2 linked regions of the Antarctobacter heliothermus genome follow. The protein of the gene in region 2 interacts with the protein of the main gene of each other region in a pairwise test. Links are inferred from orthologs where the notes say so. Each region holds a gene or a part of one and is shown on either strand. Other genes may lie near its edges. The genes, in order: ANTHELSMS3_RS04460 and ANTHELSMS3_RS13270.

Region 1 (15,663 bases), 1.8 Mb from region 2 along the record:
CCTCTGGCTACAACCAGAACTGCGCCCGCTGTCACGGGCTTGAGGTGATCTCGGGCGGGCTGGCCCCTGACCTGCGGTTTCTTGAGGCCGAGGAATACGGCGATGAGTGGTTCATGGAGCGGTTCCGCACTGGCTACACCCAGAACGGCGTGACCAAGATGCCCGCCTTTGGCGAGTTGCTGGGTCAAAAGGCGGCTTGGGCGATCCGTACCTATGTCGAGGCGCGCCCGGACGATGAGCAGATGGCCGAGTTGACACCCGAGTTGAAGGAGCTGCGTGATCAGCTGGCCGCTTGGGCAGAAAACCCCGAAGGGGCCGATCCCGAAGGCATGACCGCCAAATTGACCGAATTCGCCGAAAGCATCGAGACGCTGAGCGGCGCGCCTTTTGCCGACAGTGCCGCCTCGCGGGCTGTGATTGTGCTGGATGGCACCGTTGACGGCTATCGCAAGGCCGCAGAGGCGCTGACCATCGGCTTGTCGGCGGCGCACTGACCATGATCGCAGCGCGTGCTTTCCGTTCTGTTGTCTTGACGCTGGGCCTGTTGGCAGGGCTGGCGACCACGGCGACTGCGCGTTGCGAAGACTGGGTGCCGCAGCCCAAGCCGCAGAATGCCAGCCGTGACATCGTTGGTCAGGAACTGGATGTCATTCTGGACCGGGGCTGGATCGAGTTTGCGGTCTTTGACGACTACCCGCCCTATTCGTTCGAGGAAGGCGGCCAGCCGCGCGGCATCGACATCGACATCGGCAAGCTGATCGCCGAGGATCTTGGTGTCGCTCCCCGGTTCAAGCTGGTAGCGGCGGGGGAAAACCTGGACGCCGATCTGCGCAACACCCTGTGGCAGGGGCCGGTTGTGGGTGGCGCGGTGTCGAACGTGATGTTGCGTGTGCCCTATGACAGCGCCTTCACCTGCCGGGTAGAACAGGTGGTCTTTACCGGCCAGTATCAGACAGAGGGGATCGCCATTGCCTATAACAAGGCAGCCTACCCCGAGGAAAAGCCCGTTCCGGCCTATTTTCGGTTCGATACGGTTGCAGTCGAGAACGATTCGATTGCAGATTTCTACCTGACCTCGCTTGCGGGCGGGCAACTGAAGGATAACATCCGACGCTTTCCCGATATGACACAGGTCATGGCTGCGCTGGCGGCGGGTGAGGTCAAGGCTGCCATGGGACCGAAGGCGCAGCTGGAGTATGGTCTGACTGATGATCTGGCCGTACATCAGCCGCCGCTTCCGGGGTTTGCGGTCGGAAACTGGACCATCGGTCTGGGCGTCAATTTCCGGTATCGCCCATTGGCTTATGCGGTGGACGACGCGATTTATGCTGCGCTTTCAGATGGCCGTATCGCGGCTATTTTCGAAAGCTACGGGTTGAGTTTCACGCCGCCTGAGCGTTGAGTGTGCCGGGCAAGGATAAGGGGCGCTATGGCGTTCCGCAGAACGAAGAGGGTTGAGAGATGCAGATGAAAGACAGCCGCGAGATCGCGGCCCCCCGGGACGTTGTATGGGCGGCGATTCTCGACCCTGAGGTGCTCAAGTCGTGTGTGCCGGGCTGTACAGAGATGACCGGCTCCGCCGAAGAGGGCTTTGAGGCCACGGTGGTGCAAAAGGTCGGCCCGGTGAAGGCGACCTTTAAGGGCCAAGTGACCATGTCGGCGATGGACGCGCCCAATTCGGTCACGCTGTCCGGTGAGGGCAAAGGCGGTGCCGCCGGCTTCGCCAAGGGCGGCGCCAAGGTCGACCTTGAAGAAATTGAGAATGGCACCCTGCTGACCTACGAGGTTGACGCCAAGGTCGGCGGCAAGCTGGCGCAGCTGGGCAGCCGCATCATCGACGGCTTTGCCAAGAAGATGGCCGACCAGTTCTTTACCAATTTCCAGAACGCGCTGGAGACTCCGGTCGACGGCGAAGAAGTCGAAGCCGCGCCCGACGGCGACGACAACCACAAGAAAGGCTGGTTCAAGCGCCTCGTAAAGGGCTGACACCGGCAAGATCCATAGACCCAGACAAGATTTATCCAGGGAGGATAGCAATGGCAGAAGTAACGATGAAGGTGAACGGCAAAGCCGTCACCAAGTCGGTCAAGGGCAACACCCTGATGACCGATTTCCTGCGCGATGAACTGCGGCTGACTGGTACCCATGTGGGCTGTGACACCTCACAGTGCGGCGCGTGCAATATCCATGTGAACGGGTCGCTGGTCAAAGCCTGCACCATGTTCGCCGCCGAGGCCGAAGGCGCCGAGGTCTCGACCATCGAAGGCCAGTCCGCTGCTGACGGCACGTTGAACGTGATCCAGCAGGCGTTTCAGGACCACCACGGCCTGCAGTGCGGCTTTTGCACGCCCGGCATGGTGATGGCAGCGGCCTCGCTGCTCAAGGAAAACCCCAAGCCGTCCGAGGCCGAGGTGCGCGATTACCTCGAAGGCAACATCTGCCGCTGCACCGGCTACCACAACATCGTCAAGGCGATCCTGGCAGCATCCGGTCAGGACGTGTCGGCCATCGCTGCAGAGTGATCTGTTACGGGGGCGGACTCAGGTTCTGCCCACGACAATTCCGTAGGGTGGGTTTCAGCCCACCGACTTTAGGGAGGAGACCCCATGCCCAAAGATCATGGCATTGGCGCAAGCCCGAAGCGGCGTGAAGACGTTCGCTTTCTGACTGGTGCCGGTAATTATACCGACGACATCAACGTACACGGCCAAGCGTACGTGTATTTCCTGCGCTCCGATATGGCGCACGGCAAGATCAACAACATCGACACGGCGGCGGCCGCTGACATGCCCGGTGTTGTGCGCATCTTCACCGGTGCGGATTTTGAGGGCGTGGGCGGCCTGCCCTGCGGCTGGCAGATCACCGACAAGAACGGCGACCCGATGAAGGAACCGGCCCACCCGGTTCTGGCTCAGGGCAAGGTCCGTCACGTTGGCGACCCGATTTGCGCCGTTGTCGCTGACTCGCTGGAACAGGCGCGCGATGCCGCCGAGGCGATCGAGCTGGACATCGAGGAACTGCCCGCCGTTGTCGACATGCCGCGCGCGTTGCAGGCTGACAGCCCCTTGGTGCATGACGATTTGTCCGACAACCTGTGCTATGATTGGCAGTTCGGCACCGACACCGAAACCACCGACAAGGCATTTGCCGACGCGGCGCATGTGACGACGCTGGAACTGGTGAACAACCGTCTGGTCGCCAACCCGATGGAACCGCGCGTTGCGGTCGGCGACTACAACCGTGCCAATGACGAAAGCACGCTGTACACCACCTCGCAGAACCCGCATGTGATCCGGCTGCTGATGGGCGCCTTTGTCCTTGGCATCCCAGAGCACAAGCTGCGCGTTGTGGCCCCGGACGTGGGCGGCGGTTTCGGCACCAAGATCTTTCACTACGCCGAAGAGGCCTTCTGCACCTTCGCGTCGCGTCAGATCAACCGCGCCGTCAAATGGACTGCCTCCCGGTCAGAGGCGTTCATGTCGGACGCCCATGGTCGTGACCATGTGACCAAGATCGAACTGGCGTTGGACGCAGACAACAACTTTACCGCTGTGCGCACCAACACCTATGCCAATATGGGTGCCTATCTGTCGACCTTCGCCTCGTGTACGCCGACATGGCTGCACGGCACGCTGATGGCCGGCAACTACCGCACGCCGGCGGTGCAGGTGAACGTAAAGGCCGTCTTTACCAACACCGTGCCGGTGGACGCCTACCGTGGAGCGGGCCGCCCCGAAGCGACCTATTCGCTGGAACGCCTGATCGACAAGGCCGCGCGCGAACTGGGCGCAGACCCGATCAAGCTGCGCCGCCAGAACTTCATCACTTCCTTCCCCTATGCGACCCCGGTTGCCGTCGAATACGACACCGGCGACTACGTCGCGACGATGGACAAGATGGAAGAGATGATCGACGTCGCAGGCTTCCCCGCCCGCCGCGCCGAATCTGAATCCAAGGGCATGCTGCGCGGTTTGGGCATCAACTGCTTCATCGAGGCTTGTGGCATCGCGCCGTCGAACCTTGTGGGTCAGTTGGGCGCGCGCGCCGGTCTGTATGACGCCGCCACCGTGCGGGTGAATGCGACCGGGTCGATCAGTGTCATGGTCGGCGCACACAGCCACGGTCAGGGCCACGAAACGGTGTTCCCGCAGGTGGTTGCGGAAATGCTGGGCATCGACGAATCGATGATCGATATCGTGCATGGCGACACCTCCAAGATCCCCTTCGGCATGGGCACCTATGGCTCACGCTCGCTGGCGGTTTGCGGATCGGCCATGGTGCGTGCGACCGAAAAGATCATCAATAAGGCCAAGAAGATCGCCGGTCACCTGCTTGAGGCGTCCGAGGCGGATATCGAACTGAAAGACGGTCAGTTCAGCGTTGCCGGTACGGATAAATCCGTGGCTTGGGGGGATGTGACCCTTGCTGCCTATGTGCCGCACAACTACCCGCTTGAGGACATCGAACCCGGCCTTGAGGAAACCGCCTTTTACGATCCGGCCAACTTCACCTACCCCGCTGGTGCCTATGCCTGCGAGGTCGAGGTTGACCCGGAAACCGGCAAGGTCACGATTGCAAAATTCGTGTCTGCGGACGACTTCGGCAACGTCATCAACCCGATGATCGTCGAAGGTCAGGTCCATGGTGGTATCGCTCAGGGCATCGGTCAGGCGCTGTTGGAAAACTGCTCCTACGATGAAAACGGCCAGTTGCTCAGCGCGTCCTACATGGACTACGCCATGCCGCGCGCCGACGATCTGCCGCAGATGTCGAACTATCAGGTGGACCATTCGTGCCAGACACCGTGCACGCACAACCCGCTGGGTGTGAAGGGCTGCGGTGAGGCCGGTGCCATCGGCTCGCCTCCGACAGTTGTGAACGCAGTGCTCGACGCGCTGAATTCCGGCGGTCATAACGTAGCCCATATCGACATGCCGGTTTCGCCTTCGCGCGTTTGGGCAGCGATCAACGGATAATGCCTGCCCCCGGCCTGACAACAGGGCCGGGGGAACTCAACAGGAGGACAAGAAATGTATTCATTCGATATGGTCCGGCCCACCAGTGTGGCCGACGCGGTTTCGGCCCTTGGACAGGAAGACGCTCAGGCGCTGTCCGGTGGTCAAACCCTGATCCCGACGCTGAAACAGCGTCTGGCCAGCCCCTCGGTTCTGGTCAGCCTGACCGGCATCGCGGACATGAAGGGCGTTTGCCGCGAAGACAGCGGTGACCTTGCCATCGGTGGCGGCACCACCCACGCTACCGTCGCGGCAGAGGCGGCCTCGATCTACCCCGGTCTGGCGAAACTGGCCGGCGGCATCGGCGATCCGGCGGTCCGCAATCGCGGCACCATCGGCGGCAGCATTGCCAACAACGACCCGTCGGCCTGCTACCCGGCGGCGGCGCTGGGTTCGGGCGCGACGATCGTGACCAACAACCGCGAAATCGCGGCAGACGATTTCTTTCAGGGCATGTTCACCACCGCTCTGGAAGAGGGTGAAATCATCACCTCGGTCCGCTTCCCGGTGCCAGAGGTCGCAGGCTACGCCAAGTTCGAACAGCCCGCCTCGCGTTTCGCGCTGACGGCTGTCTTTGTGGCGAAATACGCCGACGGCGTGCGCGTTGCGGTGACAGGAGCGTCCGAAAACGGCGTCTTCCGCTGGACCGAGGCAGAGGCCGCGCTGTCGTCCAACTTCTCTCCCGATGCGGTGGCCGGTCTGTCGCTGTCGGGCGACGACATGATCTCCGACCTGCACGGCACCGGCGCCTACCGCGCCCATCTTGTCGGCGTGATGACCAAACGCGCGGTCGCCGCGGCTAGCTGAGCCGCCTTTGCGTGACCTCAAAGACCCCCGGTATCGCCGGGGGTCTTTTCGTCTCTGGCGTTTCTTCTGTCTGGAATAAGCGTCGGGGGCAGGCGCCCTAGACCGTCCGCAGATTGCCCTCCGCATCGACTGCGGTGATCCGGTTCAGTCCGGCCTCCCGTTTCAACCTGCGAAGCCGGTTAAGATCCATGAACACCGCGGCCGTGGACAGCGCATCCGCCCAAGTCGCGCTTGCGGCCTCTATGCTGACCGTAGACCAAAGCGGTGGCCGCCCGTCCGGGGCAAGGATGTGCCATTGGTCTCCTAGTCGCAGCGCGGCGGGGCTAGAGCTTGCAATCGCACGGTCACTCAGGGCCAACGTGCTCACGATCCCCTGTTCCGGATCGGACAGTCCTAGCGTGAAGGGGCCTCCCAACGCCGCCTGTTCGCCAATGTCGATCAGCGCATGGTCAAACCCTGCGGCCTTGAGGTGACCACGCACAAAATCTGTCGCAAATCCCTGCGCGATTCCGTTCAGTGTGAGTTTCTGACCAGCCCGCAGGCGAATCCCGTCGGTCTGACTATTGATGACCCCGCGCCACCCAATCAATTTGCGGGCTTCGGCCGTGTCACGCCCGTCTGCCAACGCTCTCCACAGTGGTTGAACTGTCGGATCGAACAATCCGTCTGTCAGCGCGTATGCGGCGTCGATATCGTCCAGAATGCCCCGCAGGTCGGCAGGTGACCTGAGGAATCCGTTGCGGTTAAGGCGCGAAAGCGCGGAGTCGGACCGATACAGGCTAAAAGCACGCTCCATATCGTCCAGATGTGCTGGGATTGTCGTCAACGTGCGCTGCACCAATTGTCTTGGGCCTTTCAGCGTCACACTGACATCGGCCCCCATGGCTTGACCCGTCCATGTTCCGCGATAGGGTGCGGCCCGGCTTAGGCTGGGCGCGCTCGCGAAAGCGGCGGAGAGAGTCAGGAAACGCCGTCGCTTCATGCTGCCCGCCTCCGTTCGCGTGTCTTCAAAACCAGCGGCACGCATTGTGCCGGATCGTCGTGGATCGTGACGCAATCCAGGCAGCCAAAGCACTCGCCATAGTCGATCTTGCCGGTTTTCGGGCCCGCCTTCGGGATCGCCTGATACTTGCAGCGCACAGAGCAAAGCTGGCAGGGGCTGCCGCACTCTGCCCGCCGCGCGATCCAGTCGCGCCCGCGCAACAGCCCGCCCAGCGCCATCAGCGCCCCGAGCGGGCAGATGTAGCGGCAGAACCCTTTGAACAGCACCGCCGACAGCAGCAACAGCCCCACCGCATAGGCGACATAGTACCATTCACGGACAAAGAACGTGGTGACGGCGGTCTTGAACGGCTCCACCTCTGCCGCCTTGTCCAACGCGCCCGGCGCGACAAAGGCCAGCCCCACCAGCCCCGCCAACACGCCGTATTTCACCAGCTTCAACCGCGCATCCCACCTTGCCGACACCGTCACCTGCGGCAGGCGCAGCAACCGCCCCAGATGATGCGCAAACTCTTGCATGGCACCAAAGGGACACAGCCAGCCGCAGAACAGCGCCCGCCCCCAGACGACAAAGCCGACAATCGCCGCGCCCCAGACCAGCAGCGAAAACGGATCATACAGCAGAAAGGCATAGCTGCCGCCCTCCCACGCCGTGCGGATCACCCCGATCACCGTGACGATGGACAGTTGCCCCTGTCCCCACCAGCCCACAAACCCCGTCATGACCGCCAGCACCGCCAGCCGCACAGGCGTAAAATACCGCAGACCGGCCAGCGCCGACTGCCGCCAGAACAGCACCGACAACAGCCCCGCCAGACCAAGGCCCAGCACAATCAGGTCAGTTTGCCGTTCGCGCAGCGCTGCCCGCCACGGCGGCAGGGCGCGCGGTGCCTCGGCGCGGGCAAAAAACCGGGCGTCGGTGGCCTGCGTGGATGACAGCGCGACGCTGCCCACCTGCGGCATGAAAGAGCCGTGCTTGCGCACCGCCTCCACATGCAGCGTCCAGGGTTCTGTCGGGTCAAACCCCAGCCGCCTGTCGGTGCGCAGGATCATCGCCTTCCCGTCCCGCACCGCCTCTGGCAGGTCGTCGCGCAAGGAAAACAGCAGATCGCTGTCCCGCAACGCAATCGGCAGGCCAAACTGTTCGGCTGTCAGCAGATCGGGCGAGGTGTTGCGCACGAAATCCTCTGTGATCAACCCGTGCCGCCCCGCCTCGATCAACGGGATCGGCTCATCAAAGGTCGAAATGGTCAGGAACTCCTGCACCTCGGCAAAGGACGGCCCGTCCAGCACCGCCCGCGCAATCGACGGCGGGCCAAGATCGACAATCCACAGATCCAGATAGGCCCCTTCAGGGTCTTCCTTGGCCGCCGGGTCGTCATCTTCCCACAGCGTTCCGGCAAATTCTGCCTCGATCTGGGCGTTGGTCACACGGTGCCGGGTCGCCAGCCCCTGCGCCACCAGATCGTCCCATGTCAGGGCTTCATCCACCGCAGGATCGGGATAGGCGGGCGGGCCGGCGGATACGCCCTGCATCTTTTCCCGCGCCACCTGCAAGGTCGCGGCCAGAATCGATTCATGCGCGATCCGCACGCTGGCGGTCGCCTTGGTCACACCGTCCAGATAGACCAACGCGCCGGTGCCGCCGCTGTCGCCATAGGGCGTGCCCACCACCATCGGCGCGGCGATGGAATGGCCCCGATACTGGGTAAAGAACGCCTCAAACGCCGCCTGCCCAAGGCCGGACACAAAGATCGGCTCGTTATGGCTGACCAGTTGGACATCCATGAACCGCCCCTCAAGGTCCAGCAACACCAAGGCGTTGATCGGCGCGCCGGAAAAGCCGGGCAGGGGGGCCAGCGGTTCGGTTTCAAAAATATAGCCTGCGGTGATCCCGCCCGCATTCTCCAGCGTCCAGACGCCTTTGTCGTTCACCGGTTCGCCCAGAATGAAAGGCGGAATAACCCGCTCTGCCAAGGCGTCGCGGCTCAGCGTCTCGGCCTGCGCAAGGCCCGCAAAATGGATCAGGCAGGACGCCAGCAGAACAAGGACATATCGCATGAGGCGCAGCCTATGACGCGCCCGCAACCTGCCCAAATGCGACCTTGGTCCAATGGGCGGCGGCGACGGACCACAGCCTAGGGTGCGGCGCAGGGATCTACGACTATAGGCGCGGTGAAACGGCGCGACCCCCGTGTTAGCCTGCCCCCCAAATCTGGCACGACGGGGAGGGTCCGCCATGTTTCTTCGCACAACGCTGGTTGCGCTGCTGGGTCTCTTTGCGGGGGCGGCTATCGCGCTGGACGATCCACAGACCCCGCTGAGCGATCCGATGCAGTCGGGCATGTGGGATTATCACCAGAAGGGGCTTTTGGGTGATCCCGCCGACATCCGCTTTGACGATCGCGTGGTGTTGCGTGCGCCCGCCTCGGCCGAGGATAGCCTGAATGTCCCCCTGCTGGTCGACGCCACGGCGATCCCGGACGTCAAACGTATCGTGGTCAGTGCCGATTACGGCCCGATCCCGCACATCCTGACCTATTACCCCGATCAGGCCGACGCCAAGCTGTCGCTGCGGTTCAAGATTGATCAGGCCACCGCCATCCGCGCCAGCGTCGAGACGCACTCCGGCGCATGGCATGTCGGTTCAATCTATATCGACGCGGCGGGCGGTGGGTGCACTGCGCCTGCCCACGCCTATGCCAACGACGATTGGGAAGAGAAACTGGGTGAGGTACACGGGCGGCTTTGGTCCGCCGCCGGGCGCGCCCGCCTGATCGTGGATCACCCGATGGACACCGGATTGGCCGATGGCATCCCGGTGTTCATCATTCAGGATCTGTCCTTGCAACGGGATGACGGCACGCAACTGGCGCGGCTGGAACTGGCAGAGCCGGTGAATGAGGACCCGGCCTTTACCTTTTACTTTGCCAAGGGCGCACTGCCCGCCTCGGTCAAGGTGGTCGGGCGCGACAACAACGGCAACCGCATCCGCGGCGTTCTGAGCGAAGGTGACCTGAACTGATGCTGACACGTCGCACGATTCTGGGCGCGCTGGCCGCTCTGCCGCTGGCCCCGCGCGCCTTTGCACAGGCCCGTCTGTCCTATGATCTGGTCGCCAAGCCGCTGGCCGATGGTATCTGGATGGTCGAAGGCGCAACCGACCACTTCTCGATGCAGAACGGCGGCGCGATTGTGAACATCACCCTGATCAAGGGCGACAGCGGGCTGATTCTGATCGATACCGGATCATCGCGCCGCTATGGCGAGGCGCTGGTGACTCTCGCCCGCAGTCTGGACATTCGCGGCATCTCGACCGTGGTAAACACCCACCATCACCCCGACCATTTCTTTGGCAATCAGGTCTTTGCCGGGACGCCGATCCTTGCGCTGGGCGAGACGCGACAGGCCGCGCTGGCAGAGGGCGAAGGCTTTGCCGACAACATGTATCGTATTCTGGGCGACTGGATGCGCGGCACAGAGGTGGTGCCACCAACGGATGTGATCGCGGGCGGCGATATCCGTCTGGACGGCCGCGATTTCCTCGCTCTTCCGCTGGGCGGACACACGGCGGCGGATCTTGCCCTGCTGGACCGCCGGACAGGCACTCTGATCGCGGGCGACCTTGTGTTCCACAACCGCGCGCCGACCACACCCAGCGCCGACTTGCCGCGCTGGATCGCATCACTGGATGCGCTGGACGCGCAGAAACCGGCGCTGATCCTTCCTGGCCACGGCCCCGCCGACCCGACCGGGGCGGCGATCACCCAGACCCGCGACTACCTGCGCTGGCTCGACACCGCGCTGCGCGACGGCGCCCAGTCCGGTCTGGACATGGTCGAACTGATGGACACCCCCCTGCCAGAGCGGTTCGCCACCATGGGCGCGCAGCCGCAAGAGTATCAGCGCTCTGTCACCCACCTGTTCCCGGGGATCGAACTGGAAGAGCTGCCGCGCGGCAACTAGTCGACGTTGACCGGCACCGGATCGACCGGCTCCAGCACCCCGCCCATGTCCAGCCACCCGTCCGTGCCCAGCCGGAACCAGTGCACACGCGCATACCCCATCGCTGCGATCCTCTGCGCGGCGTTCCAACTCATCCAGCAATCGGCGACACAGTACACCACCAAGGGCCGCGCCATGTCGCCGCCCGTCGCCTGCGTCAGCCCCTCTGCCAGATAGCGCTGCATGACCGCGCTCAACTGCCCGCGCCCCACCTCGGGCAGCCAGATCGCGCCGGGCAGGCTCAGCCGCTGTTGCGACACCAGCCAGGTGCCATCCAACTCATCGAACCGCGACTGCTGTGCGCCAAAGACATCCAGCGCCACGGCCCCCGCCGCCAGCAGGTCGCGCGCCTCGACCGGCGATACCAGAACCGCAGGCGCGGGAATGTCGTCAGGCGTCGGCGCCCTCTGCCGCCCAACGCGATACCCCGTCGCGGGGTCAAACAGATCCGGCCGCGCCTCTTGATGCTCGGCATAAGGGGCCGCCGCCAATGGCGCGGTAGACAGACACAGGATCAGGGCAAATGCGCGTTTCATGGCCACAGACTAGGCCGCAAGGCCGCGCAGCGGAACCCGCCCTTGCCTTTGCGGGCGAGACTCGGGAAAAGAACCGCGCGCGGGCATCGGCACGCAACGTATTTCAAGGACAGGGATTACAGAATGGCCCCCAAATTCGGAACAAGCGGCCTGCGCGGCCTCGTCGTGGAACTGACCGAACCGCTGGTGCACGACTACGTCACCGCCTTTCTCAGCGCCTGCCCCCACGGCGGCGCGGTGCATGTGGGCCGCGACCTGCGCCCCTCGTCGCCGCAGATCGCAGGCTGGGTGATCGACGCCATCCGCGCGGCGGGCCTCAAAGCGGTGGACTGCGGCGCGGTCCCGACACCCGCGCTGGCGCTGTCCTCGCTGAACGCGGGCGCGGCGGCGGTCATGGTCACCGGCAGCCACATTCCTGCTGACCGCAACGGGCTGAAATTCTACGTCCCCACCGGCGAGATCTCCAAAGAGGATGAGGCGCTCATCAACAGGGCCCTCGGCCAAACCGCCCCCGACGCCGAACAAGGCAGCCTGACACAGGCCGACGCGCGCGCCGCCTATGTTGCCCGCTACACGGACGCCTACGGAACCGAGGCCCTGCAAGGGCTTCGCGTTGGCGTCTACCAACACAGTTCCGTCGCGCGCGACATCATGATCGACGTGGTTCAGGCGCTGAGCGGCACCGCCATCGCCATCGCCCGCTCAGACAAATTCATCCCGGTGGATACAGAGGCGCTCGACCCGGACACCAAGAAACTCTTCGCTGGATGGTTCGCCGAACACGACCTGCAAGTGCTGATCTCGACCGACGGCGACGCCGACCGCCCGATGCTGGTGGACGATGCGCAGCGCGTCGTACCGGGCGACGTTCTGGGCGCAGTGACCGCTGCCTCACTGGGGGCCAAGGTGATCTGCACGCCCGTCTCCTCCAACACCATGATCGACGCCGAGGGTGTCTTTGACTTTGCGCAAATCACCCGCACCAAAATCGGCTCTCCCTTTGTGATCGCTGCGATGGAGGATGCGTTGCAGGCCGATCCCGCCGCCCGCGTCGTGGGGTATGAGGCAAACGGCGGCTTCCTGCTGGGCTTTGCCGCCCAAGCACCCACCGGAAAGCTCGCGCCGCTGATGACCCGCGACTGCCTGCTGCCGAACCTCGCCCCGCTGGTTGCCGCCCGCGCCGCCGGTCAGCCGCTGTCGGCCCTGCTGGACGCGCTGCCGCCCCGCTTTACCGCCGCCGACCGCATTCAGGGAATTGCCACGGAAACCTCCAAGGCGTTCATCGCTAAACTGACCGAGGATGCCGCCGCCCGCGCGGCCTTCTTCGCCGCGACCGGCCCGGAATCCGCGCTGGACACAACCGACGGGCTGCGCGTGACCTTCGCCAATGGCGACGTGGTCCACCTGCGCCCCTCGGGCAACGCGCCAGAATTTCGCTGCTATGCAGAGGCCGGATCGCGGGACACCGCCACCGCACTGGTAGACACCTACCTTGGCAAACTGGGCGCAACGCTCAGCGCCTGATAAAAACGAACAAAGCCGCAAGGAGCACTCCCTGCGGCTTCTTCTCTGTCAAAATACCCCAATCAACCGGGCGTCGCTGCGATCAGCCCGCCTTGGTCAGCGCATCCACCGCCGCCAAACCCTTCAACAAGCGCGCCAGATCATCGACCGGCACCATGTTCGGCCCGTCGCTGGGCGCGTTGTCCGGGTCTTCGTGCGTCTCGATAAACACAGCGGCGCAGCCCACGGCCAGCGCGGCGCGGGCCAGCGGTTCGACAAACTGGCGCTGCCCGCCAGAGGATGTTCCCTGTCCGCCGGGCAATTGCACCGAATGGGTTGCGTCGAAGACCACCGGATAGCCGGTCTCGCCCATGATCGGCAGCGACCGCATGTCCGACACCAGCATGTTATAGCCAAACGAAGTGCCGCGCTCACAGAGCATGATCTTTTCGTTCCCGGTCGAGGCGATCTTGGCCGCGACATTGGCCATGTCCCAAGGGGCCAGGAACTGCCCCTTCTTGACGTTGATCGCGGCCCCGGTTTCGCCGGCTGCCAGCAGCAGGTCGGTCTGCCGCGACAGAAAGGCCGGGATTTGCAGCACGTCCACGGCAGAGGCGACAGTGGCGCATTGGTCGGGCGCGTGCACATCGGTCAGCACCGGAACCCCGAATTCTGACCGGATAGTCGATAGGACGCGCAGCCCCTCTTCCATGCCGATACCGCGCTTGCCCGACAGGGATGAGCGGTTGGCCTTGTCGTAGCTGGCCTTGAAGATCCAGTTCACGCCTGCGGCCTCTGCTGCCGCCGCGATCCGTTCGGCCAGCATCCGCGCGTGATCCAGCGTCTCGATTTGGCAGGGACCGGCGATCAGGGTGAAAGGGGCGGCGTTGGAGACGGTATAGTCCCCGATTGAAACGTCCGTCATGCGATGCCTTCCTTTGCCAGCACGCCTTCGATGCGCGCCACGTCCACAGGGTTGTTGAGTTCCCAGAATACCCGGCCTTTGCCCTCGACCGGAACACAGGTCACCGGCACGCCGTTTTCGAGGAACCGCAGCTGTTCCAGCCCCTCGGCCTTTTCCAGCGGCCCCTCGGGCCATGACATATAGGCCTCCAGCGCCTCGGGGCGATAGGCATAGACGCCGACGTGGTGCCAGACCTCGGGCGGGGTCTCCAGCGATCCGACGAAGGGCAGCACTTCCTTGGAGAAATATAGCGCAGTGCCATCGGCGCGGGCGACGGCGGTGGTGCCGCCAACGCGGCCGTTCTGGCGGTCGGTCACGAAATTGGTCAGCGTCTCGGCATCACAGCGCAGGATCGGCGTGGCCATCCGCACCGCCGGGTCGGCCATCCGTTCAATCAGCGCCTCGACGAACCACGCGGGCGTCAGCGGCGCGTCCCCTTGCAGGTTCACCACGCAGTCGGGGGTGTGCTGCAGTTGCGCAACGCCCTCGGCACAGCGTTCGGTGCCGTTGCGCGCGTGTTCCGACGTCATCAGCACATCCGCGCCAAAGCCGCGCGCCGCCTCGGCGATACGGCTGTCGTCGGTCAGCACATAGACCGCGTCGGCCCCCTTGACCGCCTTCGCCGCCTCCCAGCTGCGCTGGATCAGCGATTTCGCCTCACCCGTCGCGCCCGTCAGTTCGACCAGCGGCTTGCCCGGATACCGGGTCGAGGCATAGCGCGCGGGGATGAAGATGACCGCGCTCATGCCACACCCGCCCGCAGCGCGTCGTGGATGTGCAGCAGGCCAACCAGCCGGTCACCGTCGGTCACCAGCAGGACCGTGCGTTTCGTCGTGTTCATGATGCCAAGCGCCTCGATCAGCAGGGTGTCGGGGGCGGTGACCAGCGGTCCACGCGTGGCAACCTGCCCCGCACGGCGGTCCATCAGCCCCTCCATGTTGCGGCGCAAATCGCCGTCGGTGATGATGCCCATCAGCCGCTCACCCTCATCGACCAGCGCGGCCACGCCGAACCCCTTCTGGCTCATCACCAGCAGGCATTCGGACATCGGCGTGTCCTCTTGCACGAGTGGCAGTTCCTCACCCCGGTGCATGACGGCAGAGACATGCAGCAGTTGCGCCCCCAAAGTCCCGCCGGGATGGAAGGCCGCGAAACTGGAGCGGTCGAACCCCCGGCTCTGCATCATCGCCACCGCCAACGCATCCCCCAGCGCCATCGCCATCGTCGTCGAGGTGGTCGGCGCCATGCCGATGGCACAGGCCTCTGGCGCGTCGGGCATCAGCAGGACAAAATCCGCCGCCCGTGACAGGGTGCTGTCCGCCCCCTTGGTCATCGCCACCAGCGGAATCGAGAACCGCGCGCAATGGGCGATCATATCGGCCAGTTCCCGCGTCTCGCCAGAGTTCGAAATCAGGATCACCGCGTCCGACGGCGTGATCATGCCCAGATCGCCATGGCTCGCCTCTCCCGGATGGACGCCCTGCGCAGGCGTGCCGGTCGACGCAAAGGTGGCGGCGATCTTGTTGGCCACATGGCCGGATTTGCCCATGCCGGACACGATCACGCGCCCCTGCACCTGCAACAGCCGGGCAACGACGGCGTCAAAACTGTCGGGAAGTTCATCGCCCAGCCGCGCCAATGCGGCGCTTTCGGTGGCTAGGACGGTGCGGGCGACCCGGGAAGGGCTGTCTGTCATGATTGTCTGCTCGGCTGTTGTCAGCCTGCGTGCTTTAGCGCCTCTGCCGGACCTTGTCCAATCGCGCAACAGTTTGCCGCGACGCGGCATGCGCAAGTTGACATTTGCCCCCTCACCGCCGCATGTCGTCGCCAT
Region 2 (15,441 bases):
CCCTCAGTCTCGCAGCACAGCTGGAAGGCGGCCAGCGCCTCCTTGTCGGTGATCGAGACGTATTGCGCGCGACCGACATCATGCAGCCAGCTGTGCTCTGGCCCGATACCGGGGTAGTCGAGGCCCGCGGAGATCGAAAATCCTTCGAGGATCTGACCGTCGTCGTCTTGCAACAGATAGGTGCGGTTGCCGTGCAGGACGCCGGGGCGGCCGCCGGTCAGTGAGGCGCAATGTTCCATCTTGGCGTTGACGCCTTTGCCGCCCGCCTCGACCCCGATGATGGCAACGTCCTTGTCATCAAGGAAGGGAAAGAACAGGCCCATGGCGTTGGAACCACCGCCGATGGCGGCAACCAGAGTGTCGGGCAAGCGGCCTTCGGCCTCTTGCATCTGCTCACGGGTTTCCTTGCCGATGATCGACTGGAAATCGCGGACCATGGCCGGATAGGGATGGGGTCCTGCGACGGTGCCGATGCAGTAGAACGTGTCGCGTACGTTGGTCACCCAGTCGCGCAGCGCGTCGTTCATCGCGTCCTTGAGCGTGCCACGGCCAGAGGTCACCGGGACAACCTCTGCGCCCAACAGCTTCATCCGGAAGACATTCGGCGCCTGCCGTTCCACGTCATGCGCGCCCATGTAGACCACGCATTTCAGACCGAACTTGGCGCAGACGGTTGCGGTGGCCACACCGTGCTGACCCGCACCGGTTTCGGCGATGATCCGCGTCTTGCCCATGCGGCGGGCAAGGATGATCTGGCCCAGCACGTTGTTGATCTTGTGTGCGCCGGTGTGGTTCAGCTCGTCCCGCTTCATGTAGACCTTGGCACCACCGAGGCGTTCGGTCAGGCGTTCGGCGAAATACAGCGGGCTGGGGCGACCGACATAGTGCTTCCAGAGGAAATCCATTTCCGCCCAAAAACTGTCGTCCGTCTTAGCCTTTTCGTATTCCTCTTCCAGAGAGAGGATCAACGGCATCAGTGTCTCGGAGACAAAGCGGCCCCCGAAGATGCCAAAGCGGCCCTTCTCATCCGGGCCGGTCATGAAGCTGTTTATGAGATCGTCCATTGCGCCACTCCTCTGTCTGGACGTCTGAATAGGGCATTTGGGGCAGTGGTGACCAGAGGCAAACCCAACGAAAAGCGCCCCCAGATTGGCTCTGGGGGCGCAAGGTGTGGAATTAGGCAGGTGAGGTCAGGTCCGGAACATGACCTTGCCCTTGCGGCCCGGAGTGCGCGCGGCGGCGGCAGCCTCTTGCCCCTGATCAAGGGTAAAGGTCTGATCCACGGTCAAAGGCAGTTTGCCTTGGGCGGCGAGTGTCACCAGTTCCGTCATCAGGCGGGTGCGGTCGTCGGCGGGCATCTCTTCGATGACCTTCTTGCCCCAGAACCCCTTGAGCGTGATGTGTTTGAAGATGATTGGCCCCGTATCAAGTTCCAAAGGCGCACCCGTGGCGGTGCCGAAGGTGACCAACAAGCCCTCTTGTCCCAGCAATTCAACCAGATCGGCGCCCATCTTACCCCCGACAGAATCCACGGCGGCGCGTGCGCCGTCCGGGCCAAGGATCGCCTTTGCCGCCTCAATCCAACCGTCGTCTTCGGTCGACAGAACATTGTCGATGCCTAGGTCTGTCAGCTCGGCCTTGGCCGCTGCGCGACGGACGAGGCTAAGAACCTTGACGCCACGCGCCTCAGCCAGCTTGGCAAGGATTTTGCCCACGGCACCATTTGCGGCGGTCTGTACGATCCAGTCGCCCGTTTTGACATGCAGGAATTCCAGCAAGGCGATAGCCGAAAAGGGCATGGCGACCAATTGCGCGCCCGCCTCATCGGAAATCGCGTCAGGCAATGGAATGATGCCCGTAGCGGGAGCGGTGAAATATTCGGCCCAAGTGCCCATCGCCCCGGCAGAAGTGACGCGCTTGCCCTTCAGGTCTTCGGGCACGCCATCGCCCAGCGCCTCAATCACCCCGACAGCCTCAGTTCCGCCGGTGGCAGGCAGATCGGGTTTCACGCCGTAACTGCCATGCACCGTCCAGAGGTCATGGTTGTGGATGGTCGACAGGATGGTGCGGATCAGCACCTGTCCCTTGCCGGGTTTGGGCGTGTCGATCATGGCGGTTTTCAGAACTTCGGCGGGGTCGCCGAATGTCTCGTGGATCACGGCTTTCATCGTGGTATTCCTTGTCTGGAGTGTTTGGGATTTTCAGGGTTTCAAACGCGATCGGGCGTCGTTCGTTGCATCGCGCAGCGCGACATCATCTCGCGAAATACGGGTCAAAATTGCCGCGCCCAGTAGGGACGCGTAGATGCGGCGGGCCTCGGATTGCGGATCGGCAAGGGTGCGCAGACTGCCATCTTCGGCCCCCTGCCCCAAGAGAACGGCAAGACGGCCAATGAACTGCTGCACGCCCCGGTCCATCGCCGCGCGCATTGCTTCGGACAGGTCGGACACCTCAGCCCCCAATTTGACCACAAGGCAGCGTTCCGCCAGTCCCGCGCTCGCGGCGTCAGACATCCAAGCGCCAAAGAACCGGTCAAGTTTGTCCGCCGCCGTTCCCGGCCCCTCAAGCAGTGCGTCAAGCCGGGTGATGTAGCTTTCGGAATAGACCTCAATCGCGGCACGGCCGAAATCTTCCTTGGACTCGAACCAATGATAGAACGACCCCTTTGGCACCCCCGCCGCCTTGAGCAGGGTTGAGAGGCCCAATCCTGCAAAGCCGGACGTCAGCATCAGGGCTTGACCGGCGTCAAGGATTGTCTGGCGGGTATTTGGCGTCTCTGTCATGAGGGGCAAATAGGAACGATTAGACCGGTCGTCTAGTTCTTTGCCATAGGTTTACGCCACGCCTCGCGTCTTTGTTACTGCATTGCCCGTTCCAGTGACGGATAACGCAGACCCAAGGTGACACCGCGCGCGATAAAGGCGATCATCAGCGCCGCCCACATGCCGTGCGGTCCCCAAAGCGGGATCAGCAACGTGGCGGCGACAAAATAAATCCCGACAGAAATAGCCATCATGTTGCGCATGTCGCGGGTCCGGGTCGCGCCGATAAATATGCCGTCCAGCATCCAGGCCGGCAGCCCAAGCACCGGTGCCAGCACGATCCATGGCAGAAACCGGCGGGCCGCCTGCTGCACTTCCGGATCTTTGGTCATCCCGTCGATGATCAGCCCGCCCAACAAGGCAAAGGCCAAGGCAAATGCAAAGTTCGACAGGAACCCCCAGAGGCTGGTCAGCCAGACCGCGCGTCTGAGCCGATCCAGTGCGCGCGCGCCAAAAGCCTGCCCCACCATCGCCTCGGCGGCAAAGGCGAACCCGTCCAGCGCGTAGGCCATGATCTGGATAAAATGCAGCAGCACATGGCTGGCCGCCAGCACCGCGACACCAAACCCCGCGCTATAGTAGAAGATGAAAGACAGCAGCACCGCCTCCAGCATCAGTGAGCGCAGCAGGATGTCGCTGTTGACCATCGCCATAACCCGCAGTCGGGCGCGGTCAAAGACGCGGGGCCAGTCGCGCCATGCCGGGTTGGCAAATGCCCCTCTGCACAGCCACAGCCCAAGGGCAAAGCCGGTCCAGTCGGCGCAGACCGTGGCCCATGCCAGCCCCGGAACCCCAAGATCCCAGCCCACGACAAACAGCAGGTTCAAGGCGACATTCAGGCTGACGATCCAGATTTGCAGGACCAGCATCGCGCGGGTGCGTTCCTGTGCGCCCAGCCAGCCGTTGATCCCGAAGATCGCCACCGCAGCCGGCGCTGACAGGATGCGGATGTCCATGTAGTCGCGGGCCAAGGACTTCACGTCGTCGGTGGCGGGTGAATAGGCAAAACCCAAATCGGCAATCGGTCCCATGAGGGGGATCAGTAACAGCCCCCCTGCCCCGCCGATCATCAACGCGCGTGTCAGCAGCGCTGCGACCTCGGCCCGGTTTCCGGCCCCATGCGCCTGCGCGGTCATGCCCGCCGTCCCCATCCGCAGGAACCCAAAGACCCACAGCAGGGTCGACAACAAAGCCGCGCCGACGGCCACGGCGGCAAGCGGTGTGGCATCGGGGATCTGGCCGATCACGGCGGTGTCGGCCACGCCTTGCAGCGGCACTGTCATGTTCGCCAGCACGATGGGAACGGCGATCCGCAGGACACGGGCGTGGGTGATGGGCTCTGGTGTGGTCATGGCACTTTGACTGTCGGACATCGTGGCGGAATCAAGCCTCCGCCACTGGATCAGATCCTTGGCATGTGAAAGGTGCGGCGGGGCGACAAGGACGGCATCACGGGCGGATCACTCTTCCCGACGCGGCATCAGGAAATGCGCCGTTGCCTCGGCGATGGGGCGGTCGCGATTGTCCTGCCACGCCTCGGCCTGAACGCTGGCATAGCGTCGGCCTGAACGGGTCACGCGGGCGCGGGCGTAGGCATCGCGCGGCAGGCCGGTGCGCAGGTAGTCGACGGTAAAGTCGATGGTCTTTGGCAGGCGTGGCAGCGCACCACGCGCCATGTCGTCGGGATCAAGTGCGCCGGATTCAATGTCCTGCCAGAGATAGGTCCAGCTTAGCGTGACCATGGCCGTCATCTCGAGAAAGGCGGCCGTTACACCGCCGTGGATCGCGGGCAGGAACGGGTTGCCGATCAGCTTTTCATCATAGGACAGAATTGCGGTGAGTTCATCGCCGCGACGGTCAAATTTCACCCCGAGATACTGCATGTAAGGCACGCCCGATACCAGCGCCGACAGGGCCGCATCCCGGCGCTGCTTGATGATCTGAACGGGTTCAGGAGGTGTGCGCGCCATCATTTGCCCTCGACTGTAAAGGTGCCTGCCGCCGTGGCCACCGGCCTGTCCGGGTCATCGTCCGTCGCAGTGGCCCGGACAAAGGCAACTGACCGGGTGATATGATAGCATTCGGCCCGCGCGGTGATGGTCTGGCCCGGCGTGGCTGGGCGCATGTAGTCGATGCGCAGGTCGATGGTGGCGGTGCCTGCCGGGGATCGCGGATGGCTCATGACGGCCGCGCCGCTGCAGGTGTCCATCAGCGCAGAGACCGCCCCGCCATGGATCACCCCGGTTTCGGGATCACCGATAAAGCGTGCGTCATATGGCAATTGGATCTCGGCCAAACCATCGCCGATTTCGGTGATTTCCATCCCCAGCGCACGGCAATGCGGTATGGAATCAATGAACTGGCGGGCAATCCGGGCTTTGTCTGCACTCATGGAGGGTCTCCTTGGCGGTCTTTATGGGCGCGCGGGCCGAGCGCTGCAAGCGGCCCGAAACGGGTACAGCCGTGACAGCGGGTTGTCTCGGGGTCGGCGGGGCCCTAAATTCCGTCTGGACGAGGGGAGACAGGACATGGGCGACACGCGACTGACGTTCAAGGAGATGTGCGCAAAGTTCGACGTCACACCGCGAACCCTGCGTTACTATGAATATATCGAGCTTCTGACACCGGACCGCGATGGCCGCGCGCGCCACTACGGCCCGCGTGAGATTGCGCGGATGACGCTGATTCTGCGCGGTCGCAAATTCGGGTTTCAGCTTGAAGACATCCGCCAATGGCTGTTGATCTACGAACATGAGGGCACAGAGGCGCAGATGCGCGCCTGGGTAGCCATGGCGGACCGGCAATTAGCGCAACTTGAAGATGAGCGCAGACAGCTGGACGAGGCGATGGGTGAACTGAAATCGCTGCGTGATGAGACTGCAGAGACCCTGAACAGCGCCGGTTGATCGGCGGGCGCTGCCGCCTGCTCTGTCGTCATCACAACAATCACAGCCATTCCACAGACAGAAATTTTACCCTTTGGTAAAATTGTTGCGCACCGGACGGCTTGACCTTGCCTTATCTTACGTCAAGAAGAAAGTGACGCAGCGTATGAGTTACGTCAACGAGAATTCCCATTGTATGAAAGCGGCACAACCTGCACCTCCTCAACGTGACGCCAATGTGACGAAAATGGAGATCCGGGGATGCGAGACATGACAGACGAGCAACTGATGACGATCCGGGAAATGTGCACAGCGTTTGAGGTAACCCCTCGGACCCTGCGCTTTTATGAGCAGAAGGAGCTGCTCTTCCCGATCCGCGAAGGCCAGAAAAGGCTGTTTACCCGGCGTGACCGGGCCCGGCTGAAACTGATCCTGCGCGGTAAGCGGTTTGGGTTCAGCCTGGAGGAGATCCGGCAGCTGCTGGACCTGTACCATGTGGGTGACCAGCAGCAGACGCAGCTGGAAGCAGCCTATGGGGTGGCCAAGGGCCGGCTGGCGGATCTGATCCGGCAGCGAGATGAACTGAACACCGCGATCGAAGAGTTGCAGGACCAGATGAAATGGGGCGAGCGGATGCTGGCCTCTATGGAGCAAAAGCGCGCGGCCCAATAGATCGGGTCGCGGGCAGGACTTTAGGGAGAGAGACATGCCCAGCTACACAGCGCCAACCGAGGATCAGGTTTTCATACTCGACGACGTGTTGAAGATCGGCACGCAAGAGATCCCAGGATATGAGGATCTGGACCGCGACACTCTGGAGGCGATCCTTGGCGAAGCCGCCAAGATGGCCGAAAACGTGCTGGCGCCGCTGAACCAGGTGGGCGACACAGAGGGCTGTGTGCTGGAAAACGGTGTGGTTCGCACACCAACTGGGTTTCTTGAAGCCTTTGACCAGATGCGTGAAGGCGGCTGGACGGCGCTGGACTGTGATCCGGAATATGGCGGCCAGGGCCTTCCCTACGTCTTGGCCACCGCTGTAGGCGAACAGTTCTCTGCCGCGAACATGGCCTTTAACATGTATCCGGGCCTGACCCACGGTGCCTACTCGGCGATCCACGCGCATGGGTCCAATGAGCAGAAGGCAATGTATCTGCCCAAGATGGTGACCTGCGAATGGACCGGCACCATGAACCTGACCGAACCGCATTGCGGCACGGATCTGGGCCTGATGCGCACCAAGGCCGTTCCGCAGGACGATGGCAGCTACAAAGTTACCGGACAGAAGATCTTTATCTCTGCCGGTGACCACGACATGAGCCAGAACGTGATCCATCTGGTTCTGGCCAAGATCCCCGGTGGCCCCGAGGGCATCAAGGGTGTATCGCTGTTCATCGTGCCCAAGTTCATCGTGGACGCCGAGGGTAACCCCGGCGCGCGCAATGGCGTCTCGGTCGGCAAGATCGAGGAAAAGATGGGCATCCACGGCAACTCGACCTGTGTCATGGATTACGACGAGGCCACCGGCTATCTGCTAGGCGACGAACACAAAGGCATGCGCGCCATGTTCACCATGATGAACGAGGCGCGGGTGGGTGTTGGCCTGCAAGGCTACGCCCAAGCCGAAGTCGCCTATCAGAACGCCGTGGAATACGCGAAGGACCGCCTTCAGGGCCGCGACGTCACCGGAGCGAAAAACCCTGACGGTCCCGCCGACCCGCTGATCGTGCACCCCGACATCCGCCGCAATCTGATGGACCAGAAAAGCTTTGTCGAAGCGGCGCGGGCTTTTGTCTTTTGGGGCGCGTCGATGATCGACCGCGCGCACAAGACGGACGACGCCGCCGCCGACGGGTTGATTTCGCTGCTGACCCCAGTGGTCAAGGGCTTCCTGACCGACAAGGGGTTCGAGATGGCCACCGCCGCGCAGCAGGTCTACGGCGGCCACGGCTATATCGAGGAATGGGGCATGTCGCAATTCGCCCGCGACGCCCGCATCGCCATGATCTACGAAGGCGCCAATGGCGTTCAGGCGCTGGACCTGGTGGGCCGCAAGCTGGCGCTGGACGGTGGCAAACACGTCATGGCCTTCTTCGACATGGTCAAGAGCTTTGCCAATGAGCACAAAGGCCAGGACGAAGAGTTTGACGCGCAATTCCTTGAACCGCTCAAGGCGGCATCCAAGGATCTGCAGGCGGCGGGCATGTATTTCATGCAAAACGGCATGAAGAACCCGAACAACGCGCTGTCCGGCTCGTATGACTTCATGCACCTCTTTGGGCATGTCTGCCTTGGGTTGATGTGGTCGAAAATGGCCTGGACTGCCAAAGCCAAGCTGGCCTCCGGCGAAGGGAATTCCGACTTTTACGCAACCAAGATCGCCACTGGGCGCTATTACATGGTCCGACAGCTGCCGATGACCGCGACACACCTCAAACGGATCGAGAGCGGCGCCGATACGGTCATGGCGCTTGAGGCTGACGCGTTCTGAGGCAAAGGTGGACGCGGCGGGACACCCCGCCGCGCGCACAGCCCCGGAGGATGCCATGCCGAAACGATTCCGCCTGACCCGCCGGTTCCCGGTCGCCATGACCGAGGACGGCTATCGCAAGTTGCGAAAATTTTCCCATGAGGCAGGCCTCGACGAAGGAGAGGCGCTGTCTTTCCTGTTCGAGCATTTCGACAGCGTGACAGACACCGACGCGCTGGCCCACCGTCTACGGCTGTTCAACGCCGAACTGGACGAGCGCAAAAGATAACGGAGGACCGATGCCGCAGAACTGGATGACCGACGAGCATGCCATGCTGGCCGAGATGACGGCAAAGTTCATCGAAACCGAATGGCAGCCGCTCTATGACAAATGGCGCAAGCAGGGCCAGATGGATCGCGAAACCTGGGCGCAGGCGGGCGAACTGGGCCTGCTGTGCCCGTCGATCCCCGAGGAATACGGCGGCGTCGGGGGCGACTTCGGCCACGAGGCCGTGATCCTGATCGAAGCCTCGCGCGCGAACCTCGCCAGCTGGGGCCACGGCATCCATTCCGGTATCGTTGCGCATTACATCCTGTCCTACGGTACCGAAGAGCAAAAGGCGCGCTGGTTGCCCAAGATGGTGACCGGTGAACTGATCGGCGCGCTGGCAATGACCGAACCGTCCGGTGGATCGGACGTTCAGCGGCTGAAAACCAAGGCCGTAAAAGAGGGCAACGCCTACCGCCTGAGTGGGCAAAAGACCTTTATCACCAATGGCCAACACGCAAACCTGATTGTCGTGGCCGCCAAGACCGACCCCAAGGAAGGTTCCAAAGGCATGTCCCTGATGGTGGTCGAAACCGATAGCGCCATAGGGTTCAGTCGTGGTCGCAACCTCGACAAGATCGGATGCCACGCCGCCGATACGTCCGAGCTGTTTTTCGACAATGTCGAGATCCCGCCGGAAAATTTGCTGGGCGGGGCCGAAGGTCAGGGGTTCTACCAAATGATGCAGCAACTCCCGCAGGAACGGCTGATCATTGCCTGTGGCGCCGTTGGGGCGATGGAAGGCGCGGTCGAACGCACAGTTCAATACTGCAAGGAACGCGAGGCCTTTGGCGGCCCGCTGACCCAGTTCCAGAACACACGTTTCAAGCTGGCCGAATGCCAGACCAAGACGACCGTCGCCCGTGCCTTCCTTGATGCCTGCATGGCCGAACATCTGGAGGGCAAATTGAGCGTCGAAAAGGCCGCCATGGCAAAATACTGGCTGACAGACACGCAGGGAGAAGTTCTGGACGAGTGCGTGCAACTGCATGGCGGCTATGGCTTTATGCAGGAATACGCGGTGGCCGAGATGTGGACGGATGCCCGGGTTCAACGCATCTATGGCGGAACAAACGAGATTATGAAGGAGCTGATTGCGCGGGCCCTCTAGTACGGTGCCGCGAGGTGAGGGGGATTGGGGTATTTGCCACAGAGAAGAAACAGGAAGGTCGCGTATCGGGCCCAATACACAGGGCTGCAGTCAACCTTCCCGCCTTGCCCGCGCCTTTGGCTAGGCACGGGGCTTCTCCTCTGGCGGTCATCGGCTCCCCAGCCTGTACCGCAAGAACAACCATGGCGCGTTAACCTTAACGCGCCGTTATCAGGGAAGGCGCCAGCTATTTCTTCTCTGGACAAATACGCCCACGGGGGTGCGGGGGTGTGAAACCCCCGCTCTGTCGGGAACAACAAGCGCGACGGGAGGCGCTGCGCGATGACAATGAAACTCTACTGCTTCGGTGAGTCAGGACATTCTTACAAGGCGGCATTGGCGCTGGAATTGGCAGGCCACGACTGGCAGCCAGTCAAGGTTGATTTCTTCAACGGAGAGACCCGTTCCGACCCCTACCGCCAAGACGTCAACGAGATGGGCGAATGCCCGGTCCTCGAAGATGGTGACATCCGGCTCAGCCAGTCCGGCGTCATTCAGCAGTATCTGTCAGAGACCTACGGCCATTACGGTGGCCGGTCCAAAGAGGAAGAGCGCGACGTGCTGCGCTGGATACTCTGGGACAATCACAAACTTTCCTCGGTGGCCGGCATGACCCGGTTCCTGATGAACTTCCTGCCCAGGGAGAAACAACCCGCTGAGGTGATCGGCTTCCTGCAGGGCCGGCTCAAGAGCGCCTACGGCATTCTCGACGCGCATTTGGCAAACCGTGACTGGATCGTGGGGGACGCGCCCACAAACGCCGATCTGACCTGTTGCGGCTATCTCTTTTATCCCGAACCTTTCGGTTTTGCGCGCAGCGATTGGCCTGCGATCGACCGTTGGCTGGCGAACCTCGAGGCACTGCCCCGATGGAAAAGCCCCTATGACCTGATGCCCGGCTCCCCAGCGGACCGGACTTGAAGAAAAAGGATCTCACATGACCGAAGCATATATCTATGACGCCGTTCGCACGCCGCGCGGCAAGGGCCGCAAGGAGGGCGCGCTGCACGAAGTCACCTCGTTGCGTCTGTCGGCGCAGGTTCTGAATGCCGTGAAAGAGCGCAATGGCCTTGACGGCCACGCGGTCGAGGATGTGATCTGGGGCAATGTCACCCAAGTGGGCGAACAGGGCGGCTGTCTTGCGCGCTCCGCCGTGCTGGCCTCTGATCTTGACGAGAGCATTCCCGGCCTTGCCATCAACCGCTTCTGCGCCTCGGGTCTGGAGGCGGTGAACCTTGCCGCCAACCAGGTCAAGGGCGGTGCGGGTCAGGCCTATATCGCTGGCGGGGTCGAGATGATGGGCCGCGTGGCCATGGGCAGCGATGGCGCTGCCATTGCCGTAGATCCGTCGATCGCAATGGACAGCTATTTTGTCCCGCAGGGCATCTCGGCCGATATCATCGCCACCGAATACGGGTTTTCCCGCGATGACGCGGACGGACTGGCGGTTGAGAGCCAGAAGCGGGCCGCCGCCGCCTGGGCGGACAAGCGTTTCGAAAAATCCATCGTCACAGTACGCGATGTGAACGGCTTGCCCATCCTTGATCACGATGAGTACATGCGTCCCGGCACCGACATGCAGACGCTGGGCGCGCTCAAGCCGTCGTTCAAGGACATGGGTGAGGTCATGCCGGGGTTCGATGCCATCGCGCTGATGAAGTACCCGCATCTTGAGCGGATCAACCACATTCACCATGCAGGCAACAGCTCCGGCATCGTCGATGGCTCTGCGGCTATGTTGATCGGCAACAAGGAGTTCGGTGAGAAATACGGGCTGAAGCCGCGTGCGCGCATCCGGGCGACCTGCAAAATCGGCACCGATCCGACCATCATGCTGACTGGTCCGGTCCCCGCGACACAGAAGATCCTCAAGGACAGCGGCATGTCGATCAGCGACATCGACCTGTTCGAGGTCAATGAGGCTTTTGCCTCGGTTGTGTTACGCTTCATGCAAGCCTTTGACGTGGATGACAGCAAGGTAAATGTGAACGGCGGTTCCATCGCCATGGGTCACCCGCTGGGCGCGACCGGGGCGATCATCCTCGGCACCATGCTGGACGAATTGGAGCGGTCCGGCAAAGGCACCGGGCTTGCCACGCTGTGTATTGCGTCCGGCATGGGTGCCGCGACCATCATCGAGCGCGTGTAAGCCGATGACGATGCCGCCAGATATCGCGCGAACTGTGGCGTCCAGCCTGCTGGGCGTCACTGGACGCGCGCGATTGTCCGGCGCAGCCGGCATTCTCAATACCCGAGTTGGACAGTTCGCTGTTTCCACTCATTTCAGGGTATCGGCGCTGCCCGTCGAGGAATCGCGAGGCATCGAATGACTGCAACCAGCCCGACAGACATTTATCAGGCCAGCCTCGACGCGATGGCCAGCATGTTTTTTTCCGGCGACATGTCCCGGCTTCAGGATTTGATCTCTGTCCCGCTGACGATCCATATGGCGGACGGATCTTTGCAGATCGAGCGATTGGAGGATGTGGTTTTCATGTTGTCGGAACAGCGGGACAACCTGTTGAACCTTGGCACAACTGAATACCACCGCATCTGCGTCGATGCGCGGTATCTGGATCCTGCTGCAACGCAGATCAGCGGACGCCACAAGACCTATGTGATGCGGGGCGCGACCTATCTGCTGGAACCATTCATCTGTGAAATGGATCTGACCAAGGATGCGGCCTTATGGCGGGTCAGCCTCCTGCGCTGCAACATGAACAACAGTGACTACACAGTGATCGGGACGAGAACCCTTGAACGCTTGCGGTCTGGACGGAGGATCTGATGCCAAAGATCGATTTGAACACGGTGCCTGTCCGCACGGGATCCAGCTACCCTGCCCCGCACGATATGGCCATGAAAGGACGTAGTCAGCAACGGTTGGGCGATGCCGCCGGGCTGACCCAGTTCGGCGCAAACCTGGTCCGGCTTGCGCCCGGCGCAATGTCTTCGCTGCGCCACTGGCACGAACGTCAGGATGAGTTTCTAGTCGTGACTGAGGGTGTTCTTACACTGGTCGACGATACCGGAGAGACATTGCTAACGCCCGGCGACTGCTGCGGTTTTCCCGCCGGCGACCAGAACGGGCACCATATCGTCAATCGGTCCATGGCCGAGGGTGCTTTTGTGGTCGTGGGCGCGCGCACCGACCGCGAGACGGGTTGGTATTCGGATGTCGACCTGCGGGTCGAGATCGAGGATGGCAAGATGCGCTTTTTGCGCCGGAATGGCGCGGAGGTGACTGAACCGTGAGCCAGACCTGTACCGCTACCGAATTCGAACGGTGCCAAGACGGCTTACCCGAACAGTTCGTCACCGGCGACATCGAAAAACGGCGCGCCCGATCAATGCCGCCGTTCAGTAAGGTGACCGGATGCGATACCGCCACCTTGGCCATCGTCCCCGACGCCCCACAGAGCTTTGATCCCTACCTAGGGACATACGAGGCAATGGCGCTTGTTCGTGTCGCCCGTGAACCGCTGCGTTTCGAAAACTGCGCAGACGGGACAGGACTGACCTCATACCGCATGAACCTGATGCGCAAAGGCCAGCGGATCACCGATCCTTTTACATCGACCGCATTTCTGCATCCCACTGGAGAGGGATGACAGATGTCGGCAAACCTCAACGTCCGAGACCGCCACGCGTGGACCGGGCGCCACCCGAAAAATACTGGAGAGTGAGAATGACTGATTTCACGATGGAAACGGACGCAGATGGCGTCGCGGTGATCACATGGGACGTGCCCGGCAAGTCGATGAATGTGATGACGCTGGAGGCCTGGGATGTCCTTGACGGGTTGATCGATCAGGCACTGGCCGACGATGCGATCAAGGGGATCGTTATCACCTCTGGCAAGGACAGCTTTGCGGGGGGCATGGACCTGAAGGTCATCGCAAAGATGAAGGAAATGGCAGGCGACGACCCGGCCAAGGGCCTCTTTGACGGGATCATGAACGCCCACCGCATCATGCGCAAGATCGAGCGTGCAGGCATGGATCCCAAGACCAATAAAGGCGGCAAGCCGATTGCTACCGCCCTGCCTGGCACAGCGCTTGGCATCGGTCTGGAAATTCCACTGTCAACGCACCGCATCTTTGCCGCCGACAACCCCAAGGCCAAGATCGGCCTGCCCGAAATCATGGTCGGCATCTTTCCGGGTGCAGGTGGCACCACGCGCCTTGTGCGCAAGATGGGCGCCATGGCAGCCTCTCCGCTGCTGCTGGAGGGCAAGCTGAACGACCCGAAAAAGGCCAAGGCCGCCGGAGTGATCGACGAGGTTGTCGAAGATCCGCTGGCCGCTGCCAAGGAATGGGTGCTGAATGCCAAGGACGCAGACATCCTCAAACCTTGGGACGCCAAGGGCTATAAGATGCCCGGCGGCGCGCCCTATCATCCTGCCGGTTTCATGACTTTTGTCGGTGCAAGCGCCATGGTCAACGGCAAGACCAAGGGCGTCTATCCGGCGGCCAAGGCGCTGCTGTCAGCGGTCTATGAAGGCGCGATGGTGCCCTTTGACACCGCGTTGAAAATCGAGGCGCGCTGGTTCACCAACGTGTTGATGAACCCCTCTTCGGCAAACATGATCCGGTCGCTGTTCATCAACAAGGAAGCGTTGGACAAAGGTGCCGTGCGTCCCGCCGACGTGGCCGATCAGAAAGTCACTAAAGTTGGCGTTCTGGGCGCAGGCATGATGGGCGCAGGCATCGCGCTGGTGTCGGCTCAGGCGGGCATCGAGGTAGTATTGCTGGACCGCGATCAGGCCGCCGCCGACAAAGGAAAGGCCTATAGCGCCGATTACGCCGCCAAAGGCGTGAGCCGTAAAAAGATCACGCAGGACAAGGCCGACGCGATGCTGGCGCGGATCACCGCGACCACATCTTACGACGACCTCAAGGGCTGTGACCTGATCGTCGAGGCAGTGTTTGAGGACCCAAAGATCAAGGCTGAGGTGACCAAGGCCGTCGACGCGGTAACAGGCGACGACTGCATCTTTGCCACCAACACGTCGACCTTGCCGATTTCGGAACTGGCGAAGGCGTCCAAGAACGCCGAGCAGTATATCGGCATCCACTTCTTCTCGCCGGTCGAGAAGATGATGCTGGTCGAGATCATCAAGGGTAAGGAAACCGGGGACCGCGCAGTGGCCAAGGCGCTGGATTTCGTGCGCCAGATCCGCAAGACGCCCATCGTGGTCAACGACGCCCGGTTCTTCTACGCCAACCGTTGCATCATTCCCTACATCAACGAAGGCATTCGCATGGTGAAGGAGGGTGTCTCTCCCGCCCTGATTGAGAATGCCGCCAAGATGATCGGCATGCCGCTGGGACCGCTGCAACTGGTCGATGAAACCTCGATCGATCTGGGGGCCAAGATCGCCCGCGCGACGAAGGCCGCGATGGGCGACACCTACCCCGATGGTGAGGTTGATGAGGTCATCTTCTGGATGGAAGGTGAAGGCCGGTTGGGCCGCAAGACCAAGGCTGGTTTCTACGACTACGACGAAAAGGGCAAGCGTCAGGGCCTGAGCCAGCTGGTGCAGGACAAGTACCCGCAGGCTGAAGACCAACCCACAGTGACCGAGGTGCAGCATCGGCTGTTGTTCGTGCAGTCTCTGGAGGCAGTTCGGGCATTGGAAGAGGGCGTTCTGATGGACATCCGCGAAGGCGATGTCGGCGCGATCCTCGGCTGGGGCTTTGCGCCGTGGTCCGGTGGACCGCTGTCGTGGCTGGACATGATTGGCGCGCCGTATGCGGCGGAGCGCTGCGACCAACTAACCGAAGCCT

The links.
Region 1: the proteins of ANTHELSMS3_RS13270 (region 2) and ANTHELSMS3_RS04460 interact in binary tests that used the Escherichia coli proteins (3 or more experiments, as listed by UniProt). The link is inferred for Antarctobacter heliothermus from one-to-one orthologs.

The regions. Positions count from the first base shown.
Region 1 is NZ_CP022540.1:936,060-951,722, reverse strand. What follows is about bases 12,685-15,663. They hold ANTHELSMS3_RS04460 (3-deoxy-manno-octulosonate cytidylyltransferase), read right to left. Parts: upstream 14,579-15,663; coding sequence 13,790-14,578; downstream 12,685-13,789. Other genes in these bases: ANTHELSMS3_RS04455 (KpsF/GutQ family sugar-phosphate isomerase), read right to left, coding at 14,575-15,528; kdsA (3-deoxy-8-phosphooctulonate synthase), read right to left, coding at 12,972-13,793; ANTHELSMS3_RS04470 (phosphomannomutase), read left to right, coding at 12,685-12,889. In the rest of the region: cytochrome c-550 PedF, read left to right, coding at 1-494; ANTHELSMS3_RS04520 (substrate-binding periplasmic protein), read left to right, coding at 497-1,402; ANTHELSMS3_RS04515 (CoxG family protein), read left to right, coding at 1,462-1,986; ANTHELSMS3_RS04510 ((2Fe-2S)-binding protein), read left to right, coding at 2,037-2,522; ANTHELSMS3_RS04505 (xanthine dehydrogenase family protein molybdopterin-binding subunit), read left to right, coding at 2,607-4,976; ANTHELSMS3_RS04500 (FAD binding domain-containing protein), read left to right, coding at 5,031-5,822; ANTHELSMS3_RS04495 (FAD:protein FMN transferase), read right to left, coding at 5,920-6,804; ANTHELSMS3_RS04490 (4Fe-4S binding protein), read right to left, coding at 6,801-8,885; ANTHELSMS3_RS04485 (quinoprotein dehydrogenase-associated SoxYZ-like carrier), read left to right, coding at 9,064-9,849; ANTHELSMS3_RS04480 (quinoprotein relay system zinc metallohydrolase 1), read left to right, coding at 9,849-10,790; ANTHELSMS3_RS04475 (rhodanese-like domain-containing protein), read right to left, coding at 10,787-11,365; more of ANTHELSMS3_RS04470, read left to right, coding at 11,489-12,684. UniProt on the Escherichia coli protein: Activates KDO (a required 8-carbon sugar) for incorporation into bacterial lipopolysaccharide in Gram-negative bacteria.
Region 2 is NZ_CP022540.1:2,773,061-2,788,501, reverse strand. The notes cover bases 993-3,749. They hold ANTHELSMS3_RS13270 (TetR/AcrR family transcriptional regulator), read right to left. Parts: upstream 2,784-3,749; coding sequence 2,202-2,783; downstream 993-2,201. Other genes in these bases: ANTHELSMS3_RS13265 (MATE family efflux transporter), read right to left, coding at 2,858-3,749; ANTHELSMS3_RS13275 (zinc-binding dehydrogenase), read right to left, coding at 1,191-2,168; trpB (tryptophan synthase subunit beta), read right to left, coding at 993-1,064. In the rest of the region: more of trpB, read right to left, coding at 1-992; more of ANTHELSMS3_RS13265, read right to left, coding at 3,750-4,195; ANTHELSMS3_RS13260 (PaaI family thioesterase), read right to left, coding at 4,283-4,792; ANTHELSMS3_RS13255 (PaaI family thioesterase), read right to left, coding at 4,792-5,214; ANTHELSMS3_RS13250 (MerR family transcriptional regulator), read left to right, coding at 5,351-5,728; ANTHELSMS3_RS13245 (MerR family transcriptional regulator), read left to right, coding at 5,978-6,379; ANTHELSMS3_RS13240 (acyl-CoA dehydrogenase C-terminal domain-containing protein), read left to right, coding at 6,414-8,195; ANTHELSMS3_RS13235 (hypothetical protein), read left to right, coding at 8,251-8,463; ANTHELSMS3_RS13230 (acyl-CoA dehydrogenase family protein), read left to right, coding at 8,474-9,613; ANTHELSMS3_RS13225 (glutathione S-transferase family protein), read left to right, coding at 9,935-10,573; ANTHELSMS3_RS13220 (acetyl-CoA C-acetyltransferase), read left to right, coding at 10,590-11,801; ANTHELSMS3_RS13215 (hypothetical protein), read left to right, coding at 11,979-12,440; ANTHELSMS3_RS13210 (cupin domain-containing protein), read left to right, coding at 12,440-12,907; ANTHELSMS3_RS13205 (hypothetical protein), read left to right, coding at 12,904-13,263; ANTHELSMS3_RS13200 (3-hydroxyacyl-CoA dehydrogenase NAD-binding domain-containing protein), read left to right, coding at 13,341-15,441. UniProt on the Escherichia coli protein: Involved in response to both electrophiles and reactive chlorine species (RCS). Represses the transcription of the nemRA-gloA operon by binding to the NemR box.